2 linked regions of the Polyangium mundeleinium genome follow. The protein of the gene in region 1 interacts with the protein of each later gene in a pairwise test. Links are inferred from orthologs where the notes say so. Each region holds a gene or a part of one and is shown in the gene's direction. Other genes may lie near its edges.

Region 1 (8,003 bases):
GTGGGCTCCGCCGGCGGCATTCGTCCGCGGCGGGCGTGCCCGGCCGGGGCGCGCCGCCGCAGGCTGCGGCGACCTCGTGTGCATAATGGCGATCGGGCTGGTTCGAGCGCAGCCAACCGTACCAGTCCACGAGGTCGTAAATGGGCACCCAGGACACGACGCCGGCCCATATCTCCGGGTGCCGGCCCGCGAGCACGAGCGACGTCATCGCGCTGCCGGAATACCCGACGAGATAGATCCGCGTCGGATCCACGCGGGCGCGCCGCTTCGCGTAGTCGATCGCGTCGAGCACGTCCCTCTGCGCGAGCTCGGAGGCCGTCGACGCGGGGGACCGGTAGGGCCCGCGGTGATCGGGGTGGATGAGCACCCAGCCGTTCCGTTCGGCGAAGATCCCGTACGGGATGCCGATGCTCTGCAGGTAATTCTCGCTCCAGCTATGGAGCGCCACGAGCAGCGGACGCGGCTCGGGCCGGCCCGGATCGTAAAACAGCGCGCGCTGCTTGCTCCCGTCGAGGGACGAGCCGATCTCGACCTCCTCGATCCGCGGGATGCGCGCTTGCCATACCGACAAATCCTGCGCGCCGAACGGGAACGGTCCGCCGGCCGCACGTGGAAACTCCGGAATCAACGAAAGCGGTTCTCGCGTGCGCTCGCCTGGCGTGGGCGCCGGCCGAGGCGCGGACATCTGCGGAGGTACGTGGGGCTCCGCGTGCGCGGTGGGTGTTTCCCGACACCCGGAGACGAGGATCCCCGCGAGGAGCACCAGCATGGAAACGATGGGGCTCGGCATTGCACCCTTCCTGCGCGGCCTCGCGCGTCTGGATACGTTCGTCCCGTGCCCGTGGGGAACGCAATCGCTGTGCCTCATTGCGTCGTTCTCGATGCGCGGACGGGCGGACGCAGCATACGCAATTCATGCGGGATGCATGGCCTCGGCTGGGTGGAGCCGCTATACCCGCGCTCCGAGAGACGACCGCATGAATCGTATCCAGAATCGTGTTCGGTTCCTTGCCCTGGTGGCGCTCGTGGCGCTTTTTTCGATCACGGAGGGGCCCGCGCGCGCCGAGGGCGTGAAGCGCGTGGAGCCCGTGTTCACGCTCGCCTCCCGATTTCCAGGCGGCGAGGGCGCCTCGGGCCTCGGGGCGTGGAAGGAGCGTGTCCCCGGAATCGAGGCCGTGACGCTCCCCTCGTCGGCCGACGGCGCGGCGCAGCGGGCCATGTTCTTCGATTCGGGCGCGGCTGGCAAGCGGCCCCTCCTCGTGGTCTTGCATAGCTGGAGCACCGACTGGCGGCAGAACATCGGCATCCCGTATGCCATGTTCGCCGCGCAAAACGACTGGGTCTTCGTGCACCCCGATTTTCGGGGGCCGTACCTCCGGCCCGAGGCCGCCGCCTCGGACCTCGCCGCGCAGGACATCCTCGACGCCATTGCCTACGCGAAGCAGCGCGGCCACGTCGACGAGACGCGGATCTATCTCGCGGGCTTTTCCGGCGGCGGAATGACCGCGCTCGCGATGGCGGGGCGGCACCCGGACCTTTGGGCGGGCGTCGTCGCGTGGGCGCCGGTCTACGACATCCCCGACTGGTACGTGTACAACCGGAAGCACGCCCCCAAGCGGCATTATGCGCGCTTCATCGAGGGCGTGTGCGGCGGCGCGCCGCGCCCGGACACACGCGCATTCCGCGAGTGCTCCCGTCGCAGCCCGAGCGCGCTCCTCGCAAAGGCGAAGCAGGCTTTCGTGCCGGTCTACGTGGCCACGGGCATCCGCGACGACATCGTGCCCCCGCGGCATTCGATCTCCGCCTTCAATGACCTCGCCGATCCGGCCGATCGCGTGGGGGACGACGTGCTCGCCAAGCTCCTCGCCCCCACGGCGACGCGGCGTGTATCGACTTCCTCCTCCAATGATCTTTACGAGCGCGCCGGCGCCCCGTCGTACCTCACGCGCACCTCTGGCAGCGCCACGCTCGTGCTCTTCGAGGGCGGGCACGACGTCGTCTTCGACGCGGGCCTCGCCTGGCTCCGCGACAAGCGCCGCACGGCGAAGACCCCCTGAGTCGCGCCTCGCGCAAAGAATTGCCGTTGTGATGGGGCGGGAAAGCCTGTAGAAGCCGAACCCGGGCGACGCGGTGCTCGCGTAGGACCCATGGAGGAGCTTCTACATGATTCATTCCCGCTTTGGTTTTGCTTCGATCCTTGGATTGGTCCTTGCGTGCGCGGCCGCCTCTGCATGCGGTGACGACAACAGCGGCAGCGGAGGCGCGGGCGGCAATGCAGGCGCGGGCGGCAGCGGCGGCAGCGGCGGCAGCGGCGGCAGCGGCGGCACCGGTGGCAGCGGCGGCACCGGCGGCGCGGACCTCGTCATGACCGACGCCGATTTCGATTGTATCCTCGATTGGGAGAAGGTCCGCTCCTTCCGCATCACGAACAAGCTCGGCAACCTCGACGCCACGCTCGCCGCGGCCAATGCCCCCGGCACGACGGATTACCCCGTGGGGACCGTGATCCAGCTCATCCCGACCGAGGCGATGGTCAAGCGCGCGCCGGGCTTCGCCGCGGAGTCGGGCGACTGGGAGTTTTTCTTCCTGGAAGTCTCGGAGATGGGCACGAAGATCGTGAAGCGCGGCGTCACGGACGTCGTGAACCAGTTCAACGGCAATTGCCTCGATTGCCACGCGAAGGCCATGCCCGAGTTCGATTTCATCTGCGAGAAGGGCCACGGCTGCGATCCGCTGCCCATCGGCGACGACGTCATCCAGATGACGCAGAACGGGGACCCGCGCTGCCCGATGCCCTGATCGCCGATTGCATCGACGCGAGGACATCCACATCGGCAGGCGAAGAATGCCGCCGTGCCTGGAAGCCGAGCGTGCCGCGCCGCGCGTGAGCCGCACGCCGTTCCTCCATCCTCCGGACGACGGCGTGTTTTTTTCGGATGCGTTAGGGCCCGCGGTCCGCTAAGTAGGCGCCCCGCATGATCCGGCTCGACTCCATTGGCAAGCGCCACGGCAAGCAGATCCTCTTCGTCGAGGCCTCTGCCGCCGTCAACCGCGGCGAGAAGATAGGCCTCGTCGGCCCGAACGGCTCGGGCAAGACCACGCTCTTTCGCTTGATCACCCGCGAGGAGGCGCCGGACGAGGGGCAGATCGCCATCGATCGTGGCGTCACGGTGGGGTATTTCCGGCAAGACGTCGGCGAGATGAAAGGCAAGAGCATCGTCGCCGAGACGATGGACGGCGTCGGCCCCGTCTCCGAGATCGCGGCTGAGCTCGCCGAGCTCGAAGCGGCGCTCGCCGATCCGGACCGGGCCGACGAGATGGAAGATCTGCTCGAACGATACGGGCAGGCCCAGGCGAAATGGAGCGAGCTCGACGGGTATGCGCTCGACGCGCGGGCGCGGGAGATCCTCGCGGGCCTCGGCTTCTCGAACGAGCTCATGGATCGCGACGTCGGCACGCTCTCCGGCGGCTGGAAGATGCGCGTGGCGCTGGCCCGGATCCTCCTGCTCCGCCCCGACGTGCTCCTGCTCGACGAGCCGACGAACCACCTCGACATCGAGTCGATCATCTGGCTCGAAGGCTTTTTGAAGTCCTACGAAGGCGCGCTCGTCATCACCGCCCACGACCGGGCGTTCATGAACCGGATCTGCACGAAGATCCTGGAGATCGACGGCGGCGAGCTCACCACGTTCACGGGCAATTACGATTTCTACGAGCGGCAGCGCGCGATCGCCGCCGAGCAGGCCGAGGCGCAATACGAGCGCCAGCAAGCGATGCTCGCCAAGGAGATGCGCTTCATCGAGCGGTTCAAGACCCACGCGGCGAAGGCGGCGCAGGTCCAGAGCCGCGTGAAGAAGCTCGACAAGATCGACAAGCTGGAGCCGCCGAAGAAGAGCAAGCGGCCGCAGATGTTCGATTTCCGCGCGCCGCCCCGCTCGGGCGAGGACGTCGCGAAGCTCGACGGCGTGGTGAAGCGTTACGGGAGCCGCACGGTCTACGACGGGCTCGATTTCCTGGTCCGCCGGCGCGAGCGGTGGTGCGTGATGGGCGTCAACGGCGCGGGCAAGTCCACGCTGCTCAAGATGATCGCCGGCGACCTCTCGCCCGACGCGGGGGGCGCCTCGCTCGGGGCGAGCGTGAAGCTCGGGTATTTCGCACAGCACGCGATGGACGTGCTCGATCCGGAGCTCACGGTGGTCGGCACGCTCATCCATTCCTTCCCCGATGCCTCGCTCGGCACGCTGCGCACGCTGGCGGGCTGCTTCGGCTTCTCGGGCGACGACGTGGACAAACCCGTCCGTGTGCTCTCCGGCGGGGAGAAGGCGCGGCTCGTATTGGCGCGGATGCTCTATGATCCGCCGAATTTCCTGGTCCTCGACGAGCCGACGAACCACCTCGACATCGCGACGAAAGAGATGCTGGTGGAGGCGCTCTCGAACTTCGAGGGGACGATGCTGTTCGTCTCCCACGATCGCCATTTCCTCGCGCAGCTCTCGAACCGCGTGCTCGAATTGACCCCGGAGGGCGTGCACAAGTACGGCGGCGGCTACCTCGAATACGTGGCCACGAGCGGGCACGAGGCGCCGGGGCTCCGGCGGTAGCGGCTAGCTCGCCGGGGGCGGCGGGTTGCAGCCGCAGACCGACATCTGGCCCCACACGGTGGTCGTCCACTGGCCGCTCCAGGTCACGCGGCTGAGCTGGCTCGGACATTTCGTCTGCGCGTCGTCGTTGTTCCAGATCGGCCCGACCGGCACGTCGACTCCCTGGACCGTGCCGCAGACCGACATTTGATTTGGCACGGTGGTCGTCCACTGCCCGTTCCATTGCAGGCCGCTACAGACGGCCGGGCATTTGTTCTGCGCGTCGGCGTTGTTCCAGATGGGGCCCGCGTTGACGTCGAACGCCATGGCCGTACGGAGGAACAAGAGCCCACCAGCGATTGCAAAGAGACTGGTCACGAGCGGCTTTTTCATGATTCACGACTCCCCTTCGCTGTCGGCAATTTGTGTTGAAACCGTCGTCCATCCGCGCTGAATCGAGCGGCGCACGGCTCTGCAACGCACCTTGTGCTGGCCGACATGACGTCAATCCGTCGACCAGGTTCTGCAGGGCGCCCTCCCGGCGAGAGATCGCGACAATGAGGAGGAAGCTGCGACGTCCGTGCCGCTTCTGACGGGATGTCAATGCCTGGGCGGCGGCCGGAGCGCCAGATAGACGGTGCTCCAGAGCTGCAGCGCGTTGGATTCGTCCACGTGGCCGCGCGCCTGGCCAAACGGGAGAAGCACGGCCTTGCCGCCCGCAGGCTCCCAGCTCCACAGCTCCTCGGCGCGTCGCGCGTGGGTGGCCTCGATGCCCTCCCACAACACGCGCTCGGCCAGGACGAGGGCTTCGCGCGTGGCGGCTGGGAGATCCTTGCGTGCGAGCTGCCGGGAAAGACCCGCGGCCATCGCGGCTTGTTGCCACGACCAGACCACGGTCCCGTGGTAATCGGCGCGCGTGAACATCGAGGCGAGGGCAGGATCACCCGCATACGCTGGATTCGAGACCAGCATGCCGACGTCCGTGTGAAGCCCGGCCGGGAAGGGGCGCAGGAGCTCGCCGGCCACGAGGGTGAGAAGCTCGGGCGAGGGTTCGTCGAAGAGCAGGACGAACGCCGTGTCCGAATGCATCACCGGGATCGGTTGGCCCGCGGCGTCGAGCGCGAGGGCGAGGAAGCGAATCGGGGCGTCGATGGATGCGACGGCGGCGGTGCTGTCGAGACCCACCGAGGTCGCGTATTCGCGGACGCGCGCACGCGCCGTCGCCGCGGGGATCTCCAGCCTGAAATGGCGCTCAACCCCTTTCCATGCGTCGGCATAGGCCCGCGCCTCACCGGCCGCGGCGGGGTCCGGGCCGAGGAGGTCGCTCGCGAAGAGGCGCGCGGCGGCGCGCAGCGCAGCGGGGACGAGGGCCACGTTGACGTCGAACGGAATGTCCCCGCCGCCGAGGCCTTGCTCCGAATCGCGCCAATTGCCCACGCGAAGGCCCGGCTTCAGCGCGACCAGCGTCCCCGGGCCCGGGTGCGCCGCATAAGGGGCCGCGCGCGTGAGCACCAGCGCGAGGTTTTTCCGGAGCGCGTCGCGATAAAGCATCCCCGAAGGCGTCTTGCGGGCGAGGAATCCTCGGGCGCGCGCGCTCCCCGCGGGCATGTCGAGCAGGTACGCGGCGGCCATGGGGGCGAGGAGAAAGTCGTCGTCGATCATCTTGTAATCGAGGACGGGCGCGCGTAGATCCGCGGGCCGCGGGGTCGCCCTTGCGTGAAGCCACACCGCGTATTCGCCGATGGCCTCCTCGTGCGCGACATCGCCGTCCGGGGCGAGCCGATCGAGCACCGAGCCGAGCCCCGCCTCGATGGCAGGGGCTTCGAGGGCGGGCAGGAGCATGTGCAGCGCGAGCAGCGTGTCGCGTCCGAAATACGTCAAGAAGCGCCAGGAGCCGGCGAGGAGCTTCTCGCGGTACGTGAGGAAGGCGAGGGCCTTTCGCGCCTGCGTATCGTTTGCCGCCTGCGCATCGAGGAGCTCCTCGACCGGAAACGGCGCGAGCGGCGGCTCGTCGTGGAGGGCCGTGATGAGGAAGTGAATTTCGCCGCTGGGTCCGGCGTGCAAGACAATATCGTTGTTATCGAGCGTGAGGGTGGACCCTTCCATGGGCTCGATGCGGAGCTCGATGCGTCGGCCGTCCAGCATCGTGCGCCGCAGGGTGAGGGGCGGTCCGGGATCCACGACGTGCGCGAGCGAGGGCGCCCCAGGACCGAGGCCTCCGGCCATGTCGTCGCGCAGGAATCGGATCCCGGCCAAGAGGGCGTGGTCGACACGCAACGCGGGCGCGCGGGCGGCGAGATGCGCCGTGACGCCACGCATTCCATCGGGCTGCTCGACGCCTTCGAGCGTGGTGGAAGGCGCGAGGTCGAACGCCGCAGGCTGCGCGAGAGGCGCGAAGCCGACGACGAGGCCGGCATTGCCCGCGGGAAACGCCACGAGGAGGCGGGGGGCGGCGCCGGAGGTCGTGAGGAGGTGCGCCGCGACCGTGCCGCGGCGATAGAAGTGGTTGGCAATGGATCCAGACATGATGTCGAAGCGCAGAAGCTCGGGGGCAGGGGACGGAGCGGTGTGCCGTGGTGGCGCGACGTCCGTGCGGCGATCTGCATAGCTGCTGCCCGTGCACGCGGCGAGCGCCAAGATCACGCCCGTTAAAATGCGGAATCCGTGAGATCGCTGAAGGTGTGGCGTGCGCGGCATACGCATGGTCTCCCCCACCGCGGGAGAATGCAAGGAAGGCGCCGCCGTCGCTGCCCTTTCCGTCGCAGCAGCCTTTTCCGAAAACTTCGGAGCGCGCCCCCTACACGAGCTCCGCGAGCGAATCGATCTCCTCGCGCAGCGCCGTCACGAATGCGTCGATCTCGGCCTCCGAGATATCGAGCCGCGGCTGGAGCCGCAGCGTGTTCCAGCGGTGCCCGCACACGAAGCAGTAGTAGCCCCGCTTGTACATGCGGTGGCAAACGAGCAGGCCGATCGGCGAATGCCCGTGGAGCTCGGCCATGCCGAAATGCTCGAACGAGAGCCATGGGTGGTCCGTCGCCGTGAGCTCCACGCCCGCGATGAGCCCCGCGCCGCGCACCTCCACGACGAGCGGCGAGCCCGCGAGCCCGCGCCCGAGCGCCGCCTGAAAATGGTCGCCGCGCGCCTTGGCCACGGCGAGGACCTCGGGCGAAAGAAGATCGAGCATCGCGAGCGCCGCGACGCAGGACATCGCATTGCCGCCGAACGTCACGTTGTGCGCCTCCGCCGTGGCCATGTCCTTGCCATAGGCGCGCAAAAAGGTGTCCTTGCGCGTGAGCATGGCCGAGCACGGCAAGAGGCCGCCGCCGAGCGCCTTCGCCAGCACGATCACGTCCGGGCGGCGCGGCCAGGTCGACGTCCCGAGGAATCGACCGAGCCGGCCGAGGCCCGTCTGCACCTCGTCCG
Region 2 (6,785 bases), 590 kb from region 1 along the record:
CGCTGATCCCCTGCCAGACCTCGCGCCCGTGCCGATCGAGCCGCTTGCCGAGCGACTCCATCACGAGCTGCTGCGCGTACCGGCTGAAGAGCTCGAGCCGGTCCTTGTACGGCAAGAGCACCATGTCCTTCTTGCCCGCGCCGCCCGTCGCCGACAGCCACGCCGCTGCGAGCTGCGCCGCCGGATTCCGCTTCGTCACGCGCGACCGCGTCACCTCGTCCATCGCGCGCGCGCCGCGCAGCATGTCCTCCACGTCGAGCCCTTGCAGCGCCGCCGGCAAGAGGCCCACCGCGCTGAGCTCGCTCGTCCGCCCGCCGACCCAGTCCCACATCGGGAACCGATCGAGAAACCCGCGCGCCACGGCGTGCTTGTCGAGCTCGCTGCCCTCGCCCGTCACCACCACCGCGTGCTTCGCGAAGTCGAGCCCGAGCCGCGCGTAGGCTGCCTCGGCTTCGAGCATCCCGTTGCGCGTCTCCTTCGTACCGCCCGACTTCGAGATGACGACCGCGAGCGTCCCGGGGAGCGCGTCGCCGATCGCGTCGAGGGTGCGATCGAATCCGTCGGGATCGGTGTTGTCGAAGAACCAGACGCGCATGCGATCCGCGGGCGACGTGAGCGCGGCGGAGACGAGCTGGGGCCCGAGTGCCGAGCCGCCGATGCCGATGAGCAACACGTCGCGGAAGCGGCTCGCGCGCTCGGGGCGGATGCGCGCGGCGTGCACGTCCTCTGCGAACGTGAGCACGCGTCCGAGCGTCGTGGTGATCGCGTCGCGGATCGACGGATCCGGCGCGAGCTCGGGCGCCCGGAGCCAGTAGTGACCCACCATGCGCCCCTCGTCGGGGTTCGCGACCGCGCCGCGTTCGAGCGCTGCCATCGCCTCGTAGGCCGCCTGGAGCCGCGGCTCGAGCCCGTCGAGGAAGTCCGCCGCCCACCGGATCCGGCTCGTGTCCAGCCAGAAGCCGAGGCGCTCGTCGTGAAACAGGTGCGCGCGAAACCGATCGAGCCCGTCGTTCATTGTCGTACAATCCCCGTCGGTGGCACCGGGCCGGGCTCGTCCCCGGCCGTCCCCACTTCGTCGTGGGTACGTATGTAGCGCACCCTGGGGCTTGGGCGCCCGCTCCACGGGTGGTCTCTCTGGTTTCCAGCTATACGCGCTCCGAAAAAACTGCGCTGGCGGCGACACCGATCCCGCGTTATTTCCCTGCCGCCCCAATGCCACCCATGCAGCTTGATTTCGGCATCAACGCAGGGTTCGTCGAAGAGCTCTACGCGCAATACCTGGAGAATCCCGAGAAGGTCGACCCGAGCTGGAGGACCTTCTTCGAGGGACGACGAGGTCCGTCCCAGACAGCCGCCCCGGTGGTTCGAGCGCCCGTGCAGGTCGCTCCGCCGGCGGCGTCGCCCGTGACGTCCCCCGCGCCGCTCGCGGAGCCGCCGCGCTACACGAACGGTGGAGCCGCGCCCGCGCAGGCGAGCCTGTTTACGCAGGAGCCGGCGCGCCGGCAGCGCCGTTCGTCGCCGCCGCCCCCGCCGCCGCGCGTGCCGGGCTTCGATTTCATCTCCTCCGAGCAGGAGATGATGTCGACCGCGGCGACCCGCGCGCGCGTCTACCAGCTCGTCAACGCGTACCGCGTGCGAGGCCACCTCTTCGCGCACATCGATCCGCTCGGTTTGCCGCCGCCCGCGCCGCCCGAGCTCAACCTCGACAACTTCGACCTCAGCGAAGCGGACCTCGACCAGCCCTTCCCCACGGTCGACCTCGCCGGGCTGCCCGCGATCTCCACGCTCCGCGAGATCATGAACCGCCTGGAGGAAACGTACTGCCGCTCGATCGGCGTCGAGTTCACGCACATCGAGGATCCGGACCAGCGCGTTTGGCTCCAGCGTCGCATGGAGGCGACGAAGAACCGCCTCGAGCTCAGCCGCGACAAGCAGCTCCGCATCCTGACGAAGCTCTCCGACGCCGAGATCTTCGAGCAGTTCATCCACCGGAGCTACGAGGCCGGCACGAAGCGCTTCTCGCTCGAAGGCGGCGAGGCGCTGATCCCGCTGCTCGACCTCCTCATCGAGCGCGCCGGCGCCGAGGGCGTCGACGAGATCGTCTTCGGCATGGCGCACCGCGGCCGCCTCAACGTGCTCTCGAACATCCTCGAAAAGAGCCCGCGCGAGATCTTCGCGCACTTCGAGGACAAAGATCCCGAGCGGTACGTCGGCGCGGGCGACGTGAAGTACCACCTCGGCTACTCGAACGACCGCATCACGGAGTCGGGCCACAAGGTCCACCTCACGCTCACGTTCAACCCGAGCCACCTCGAGTTCGTGAACCCTGTGGTCGAGGGCCGCGTCCGCGCCAAGCAGGACCGCATCGGCGCCGGCTCCCCTGACGCCGCGCGCAAGGTCATGCCCTTGCTCATCCACGGCGACGCCGCGTTCATCGGCCAGGGCATCGTCCCCGAGACGCTCAACATGAGCAACCTCGAGGGCTACCGGACCGGTGGCACGATTCACGTGATCGTGAACAACCAGGTCGGGTTCACGACGAACCCGAGCGAGTCGCGCTCCACGCGGTACGCGTCCGACATCACGCGCATGCTGAAGGTCCCCGTCTTCCACGTGAACGGCGAGGATCCGGAGGCTGTCGCGCAAGTCGCGCTGCTCGCGAGCGAGTGGCGCCAGCGCTTCGGCCTGGATGTCGTGATCGACATGTACTGCTACCGCCGCTACGGCCACAACGAGGGCGACGAGCCGCGCTACACGCAGCCGCGGATGTACGCCGTCATCGACAAGAAGCCGACCGTCCGGCAGATGTACGTGAAGCGCCTGGTCGCGATGGGCCAGGTGAGCGAAGAGAAGGCCGAGGAGATCCTCGTCCGCCGCCGCGAGGCGCTCAACGTCGCGCTGCAAGAGGTCAAGCAGAAGGGCTTCGCACCGGTCACGTACGCGATGGCCGGCGTGTGGTCGAGCTACCGCGGCGGCCGCGACGCGGCCACGCCCGAGGTGCCGACGGGCGTGCCCGCCGACAAGCTCATCGACCTCTCGCGCCGCCTCCTCGAGCTGCCGGGCGACTTCAAGGTGCACCCGAAGGTCATGCCCATCCTGAAGGCGCGCCACGACCGCCTCGTGAAGGGCGAGCCCTTCGACTGGGGCACGGGCGAGATGCTCGCGTACGCCTCGCTCCTCTCCGAGAAGACGCCCGTGCGCATCTCGGGCCAGGACGTGCGCCGCGGGACGTTCAGCCATCGCCACGCGGTCGTCGTCGACATCGAGACGGGCGAGAGCTTCGCCCCGCTCTCGCGTGTCGCGGAGGGCCCCGCGCGCCTCGACATCCACAACAGCCCCCTCAGCGAGGCGGGCGTGCTCGGCTTCGAGTTCGGCTACGCGCTCGACTACCCCGACGCGCTCGTCATCTGGGAGGCGCAGTTCGGCGACTTCCTCAACGGCGCGCAGGTCATCGTCGACCAGTTCATCACGTCGAGCGAGGACAAGTGGCACAGGCTCTCGGGCCTCGTCCTCTTCCTCCCGCACGGCTACGAGGGCCAGGGCCCGGAGCACTCGAGCGCGCGTATGGAGCGCTTCCTCCAGAACAGCGCCGAGGACAACATCCAGGTCTGCAACCTGACGACGCCGGCCCAGCTCTTCCACGTGCTGCGCCGCCAGGTCCTTCGCCCGTGGCGCAAGCCGCTCATCATCGCCACGCCGAAGAGCCTGCTCCGCGTCGCCACCACGGCCAAGGGCCCGCGCCCCGTCTCCACGATCGACGACCTCGCGAACGGCCGATTCCAGCGCGCGATCGGCGACGACGTGGTCGATCCTTCGGAGGTGAAAAAGATCCTGCTCTGCTCGGGCAAGGTCTACTACGACCTCGCCGTGACGCGGGAGCAGCGCGGCCTCAAGGACGTGGCCATCGTGCGGCTCGAGCAGCTCTTCCCGCTGAACCGCGAGCTCACCGACGTGCTCGCGAATTACAAGGAAGGCACGAAGCTCGTGTGGGTCCAGGAGGAGCCGATCAACTACGGCGCCTGGTACTACATCAACGCGGTGCTTCCCCAGTTCCTCGGCGGACGCTTCCCGCTCTCCGTCGTGGGTCGTCAGCCGAGCGCGAGCCCCGCGACTGGGTCGAAGGCGAGCCACAACCTGGAGCAGAAGCGGCTCATGGACGAAGCGTTCGCCTGACCGCTCGGCCGATCGGGCCATGGTAACCTCCGTGTGCACGCAACCACGTGCGCACGGAGGTTTTTTCATGCTTCGCGTCCTCACCGGATTGTCCACGCTCCTGCTCCTCTCCCTCCTCGGCTGCGCGTCCGACGTCAGCGGCGGAGGCTCTCCGTCCGGCGGTGATGCCGGCGCGGGCGGCACCACCGGCAACGGCACGGGCGGCGCCGGCAGCTCCGGCGGGAGCGACGGCGGTGGCAGCTCCGGCACGACCGGCGGCGGCGGGAGCGGCGGCAGCGCGTCCGACCTCACCTGCGCCGAGATCGAGGTGGAGCTCCCGAAGGAGCAGGCGGCGATCATGAGCTGCACGGCCGACGCCCAGTGTGGCCAGGAGCTCAAGGGCACGAGCTGCGGCTGCACGCGCAACCTCGTCGCCCGCCTCGACGCGGACACCACGCGCTTCTACGAGCTGCTCACGACGAGCCAGGAGCTCCAATGCGACGACTCCGTCGGCTCCACCTGCGATTGCCCGAACGCGGAGGGGTTCGTCTGCAAGAACGGCTTCTGCGCCTGGAACTACGTCCCCTAGAACATCGATCGGTTTGCAACCGCTCGATGTTCTAGGTCTTTTGTCCCGAGGGGGACGCCTCGCGTCCCCCTCTCGCCCGGGCAAAGCCCGGTCGATTCACCCCCCCGAGGCGAGCTCGCTTCGCGATCTCGCAGAACGCCGAACGGGTCGGCGCTCTAGCTCAAGCGTCCGCTGCGCCCTCGGCGAACCGCACCGCGTACACCGGCGGCAGGTGATTCGAGATCGTCTGCCATGAATCCCCGCCGTCCTCGCTGAGCCACAAGGACCCCGTCGTCGTCCCGAACGCCAGCACGTTCCCCGTGCCGTCGACGTCGAGGCCGTGGCGGTACGTCAAATCAAACGCGTTCCCTTGGGGCAAACCTCGTTCGAGCACCGTGAAGCTCGCCCCGCCGTCGCGCGTCCGCGCCACCACCACCTTCCCGTCGACCGGGACCCGCTGCTCGTCCTTCTTCGCGGGCACCACCCACGCCGTCTCTGGATCCCGCGGGTGCACGGCCATCGTGAAGCCGAACTTGCTTGGCTTCACCGACGTCACCTCGCGCCAGGTTTTTCCTCCGTTCGTCGAGCGGAAGAGCCCGTTGTGGTGCTGTGTCCAGAGCGCATCGGGTTGCGCGGCGCAGGCCACGAGGCGGTGCGGGTCCTGGATGCCTGGATCGCCTCGACGCTCGGGCGGCATGTATTCGGCGTACATCCCCTCGGTCCGCGTCTCCCACGTCGCTCCGTCGTCCGTCGAGCGCCACACGCCCCCGCAGGAGATCCCCACCGTCACCCCGCCGCGATCCACGCAGATCGAGTGGATCCCTGGCCAATCGTAGCCGCCGCCGAACCAGCCCTTGCGGGTCGGGTGATCCCATAACGACTGCACGAGATCCCATGACTGCCCGTGGTCCTTCGAGCGGAACAGGCCCCCCGGGATCGTCCCGCACCAGAGATGCCCCGGCTCCTGCTCGCGACCGGCTTCCAGGCTCCACAAGAGCTCCACCCGCTGCGGCCATTCGCGCCCGTCCGGCGTCTTGTCCGGCTCGGCTCCTTCGGGCAGCGGCGGATAGGCGGGCGCCGTGATCTCCTCCCACGTCGCGCCCTCGTCCCGCGAGCGCCGGAGCTTCACCCCGAAATGCCCCAGCGCGAGTGCTGCATAAAGTGTCCCATCGCGCGGATCCGGCAGCACCATCGAAACGTTGTCACCGAGGAACGAGACCTCGCTGCTCGTCCATCCCGAAGGCTTTCGATCGAGACGGAAAAGCCCTTTGCGCGTCGCCACGAACAACCTGCTCGACATGGCCTCTAACCCCCGGAAAGCGCTTGCATCACGTAGATCACCGAGCCCTCGCTCACCCTGTCTCCGAGGCTCGTTCGATCTGTCGTCTGCTGACCGTCGACGAAGATGACCACGTGCTTGCGGACGACGCCCTGCTCGTCGAGGACGTACCCTCGCACGGCCGGCTCGGCTGCGAAATACACGTCGAGGGCCTCGCGGACGGTGCGCCCGTCGACGTCGCGCGCCGGGCAGGGGACGTGCCTCGCGATATGCGGGGTGAACGTGACGCGTGGCATGCGGCGAGAAGCCTCGCGGACCAGGCGCGAGTTTGTCAAGGCCAGGTTTTCCTCGTTGGGAGGAATTTCCCTCCCCTCCATCAGGGACTCTCTGACTTGCCTGTACAGAGGTAGCCACCTCCGTGGTCTCCGGAATGAAATCCGTCCCGTGAGATACTACTTACGTGTGATTGCTTTTTGACGCTGAGCCGTTGGAACATCGCAGCATGGGAAATCCCCCGCACGACCACGCCGGCGATCGTGAGAGACGAGAGCCAGGCAAACACGAGTCCGGATTGTTCCTGGCCGAACGGGGGGGCCGCGTGCGGGAAGAAGGCGAAGGCGGCGAGGAAGGGAACGCCCTGCGCGAGAGCGAGGAGCGCTTTCGCCTGGCGACCGAGGCCATCCGCGGCACGGCCTACGACTGGGATTTCCTGACGAACCACGTCTGGCGCTCCGGGGGCCTGGTCGAGATGCTCGGCTACCGGCCCGAGGAGGTCCCGGCCACCGA

Evidence for each region. The genes of interacting proteins can lie anywhere in the genome.
Region 2: the proteins of POL67_RS42455 (region 1) and POL67_RS40245 interact in binary tests that used the Escherichia coli proteins (3 or more experiments, as listed by UniProt). The link is inferred for Polyangium mundeleinium from one-to-one orthologs.

The regions. Positions count from the first base shown.
Region 1 is NZ_JAQNDO010000001.1:10,785,935-10,793,937, reverse strand. The notes cover bases 2,434-5,288. They hold POL67_RS42455 (ABC-F family ATP-binding cassette domain-containing protein), read left to right. Parts: upstream 2,434-2,975; coding sequence 2,976-4,601; downstream 4,602-5,288. Other genes in these bases: POL67_RS42445 (hypothetical protein), read right to left, coding at 5,181-5,288; POL67_RS42450 (mannan-binding lectin), read right to left, coding at 4,605-4,973; POL67_RS42460 (hypothetical protein), read left to right, coding at 2,434-2,799. Outside these bases: POL67_RS42470 (alpha/beta hydrolase family protein), read right to left, coding at 1-790; POL67_RS42465 (alpha/beta hydrolase family protein), read left to right, coding at 978-2,057; more of POL67_RS42460, read left to right, coding at 2,164-2,433; more of POL67_RS42445, read right to left, coding at 5,289-7,223; POL67_RS42440 (aspartate aminotransferase family protein), read right to left, coding at 7,378-8,003. UniProt on the Escherichia coli protein: Genetic data indicate it may be involved in ribosome assembly or function.
Region 2 is NZ_JAQNDO010000001.1:10,196,387-10,203,171, reverse strand. The notes cover bases 921-4,373. They hold POL67_RS40245 (2-oxoglutarate dehydrogenase E1 component), read left to right. Parts: upstream 921-1,221; coding sequence 1,222-4,173; downstream 4,174-4,373. Other genes in these bases: POL67_RS40240 (hypothetical protein), read left to right, coding at 4,241-4,373; POL67_RS40250 (glucose-6-phosphate isomerase), read right to left, coding at 921-1,015. Outside these bases: more of POL67_RS40250, read right to left, coding at 1-920; more of POL67_RS40240, read left to right, coding at 4,374-4,741; POL67_RS40235 (WD40/YVTN/BNR-like repeat-containing protein), read right to left, coding at 4,902-6,020; POL67_RS40230 (MoaD/ThiS family protein), read right to left, coding at 6,026-6,334; POL67_RS40225 (PAS domain-containing protein), read left to right, coding at 6,598-6,785. UniProt on the Escherichia coli protein: E1 component of the 2-oxoglutarate dehydrogenase (OGDH) complex which catalyzes the decarboxylation of 2-oxoglutarate, the first step in the conversion of 2-oxoglutarate to succinyl-CoA and CO(2).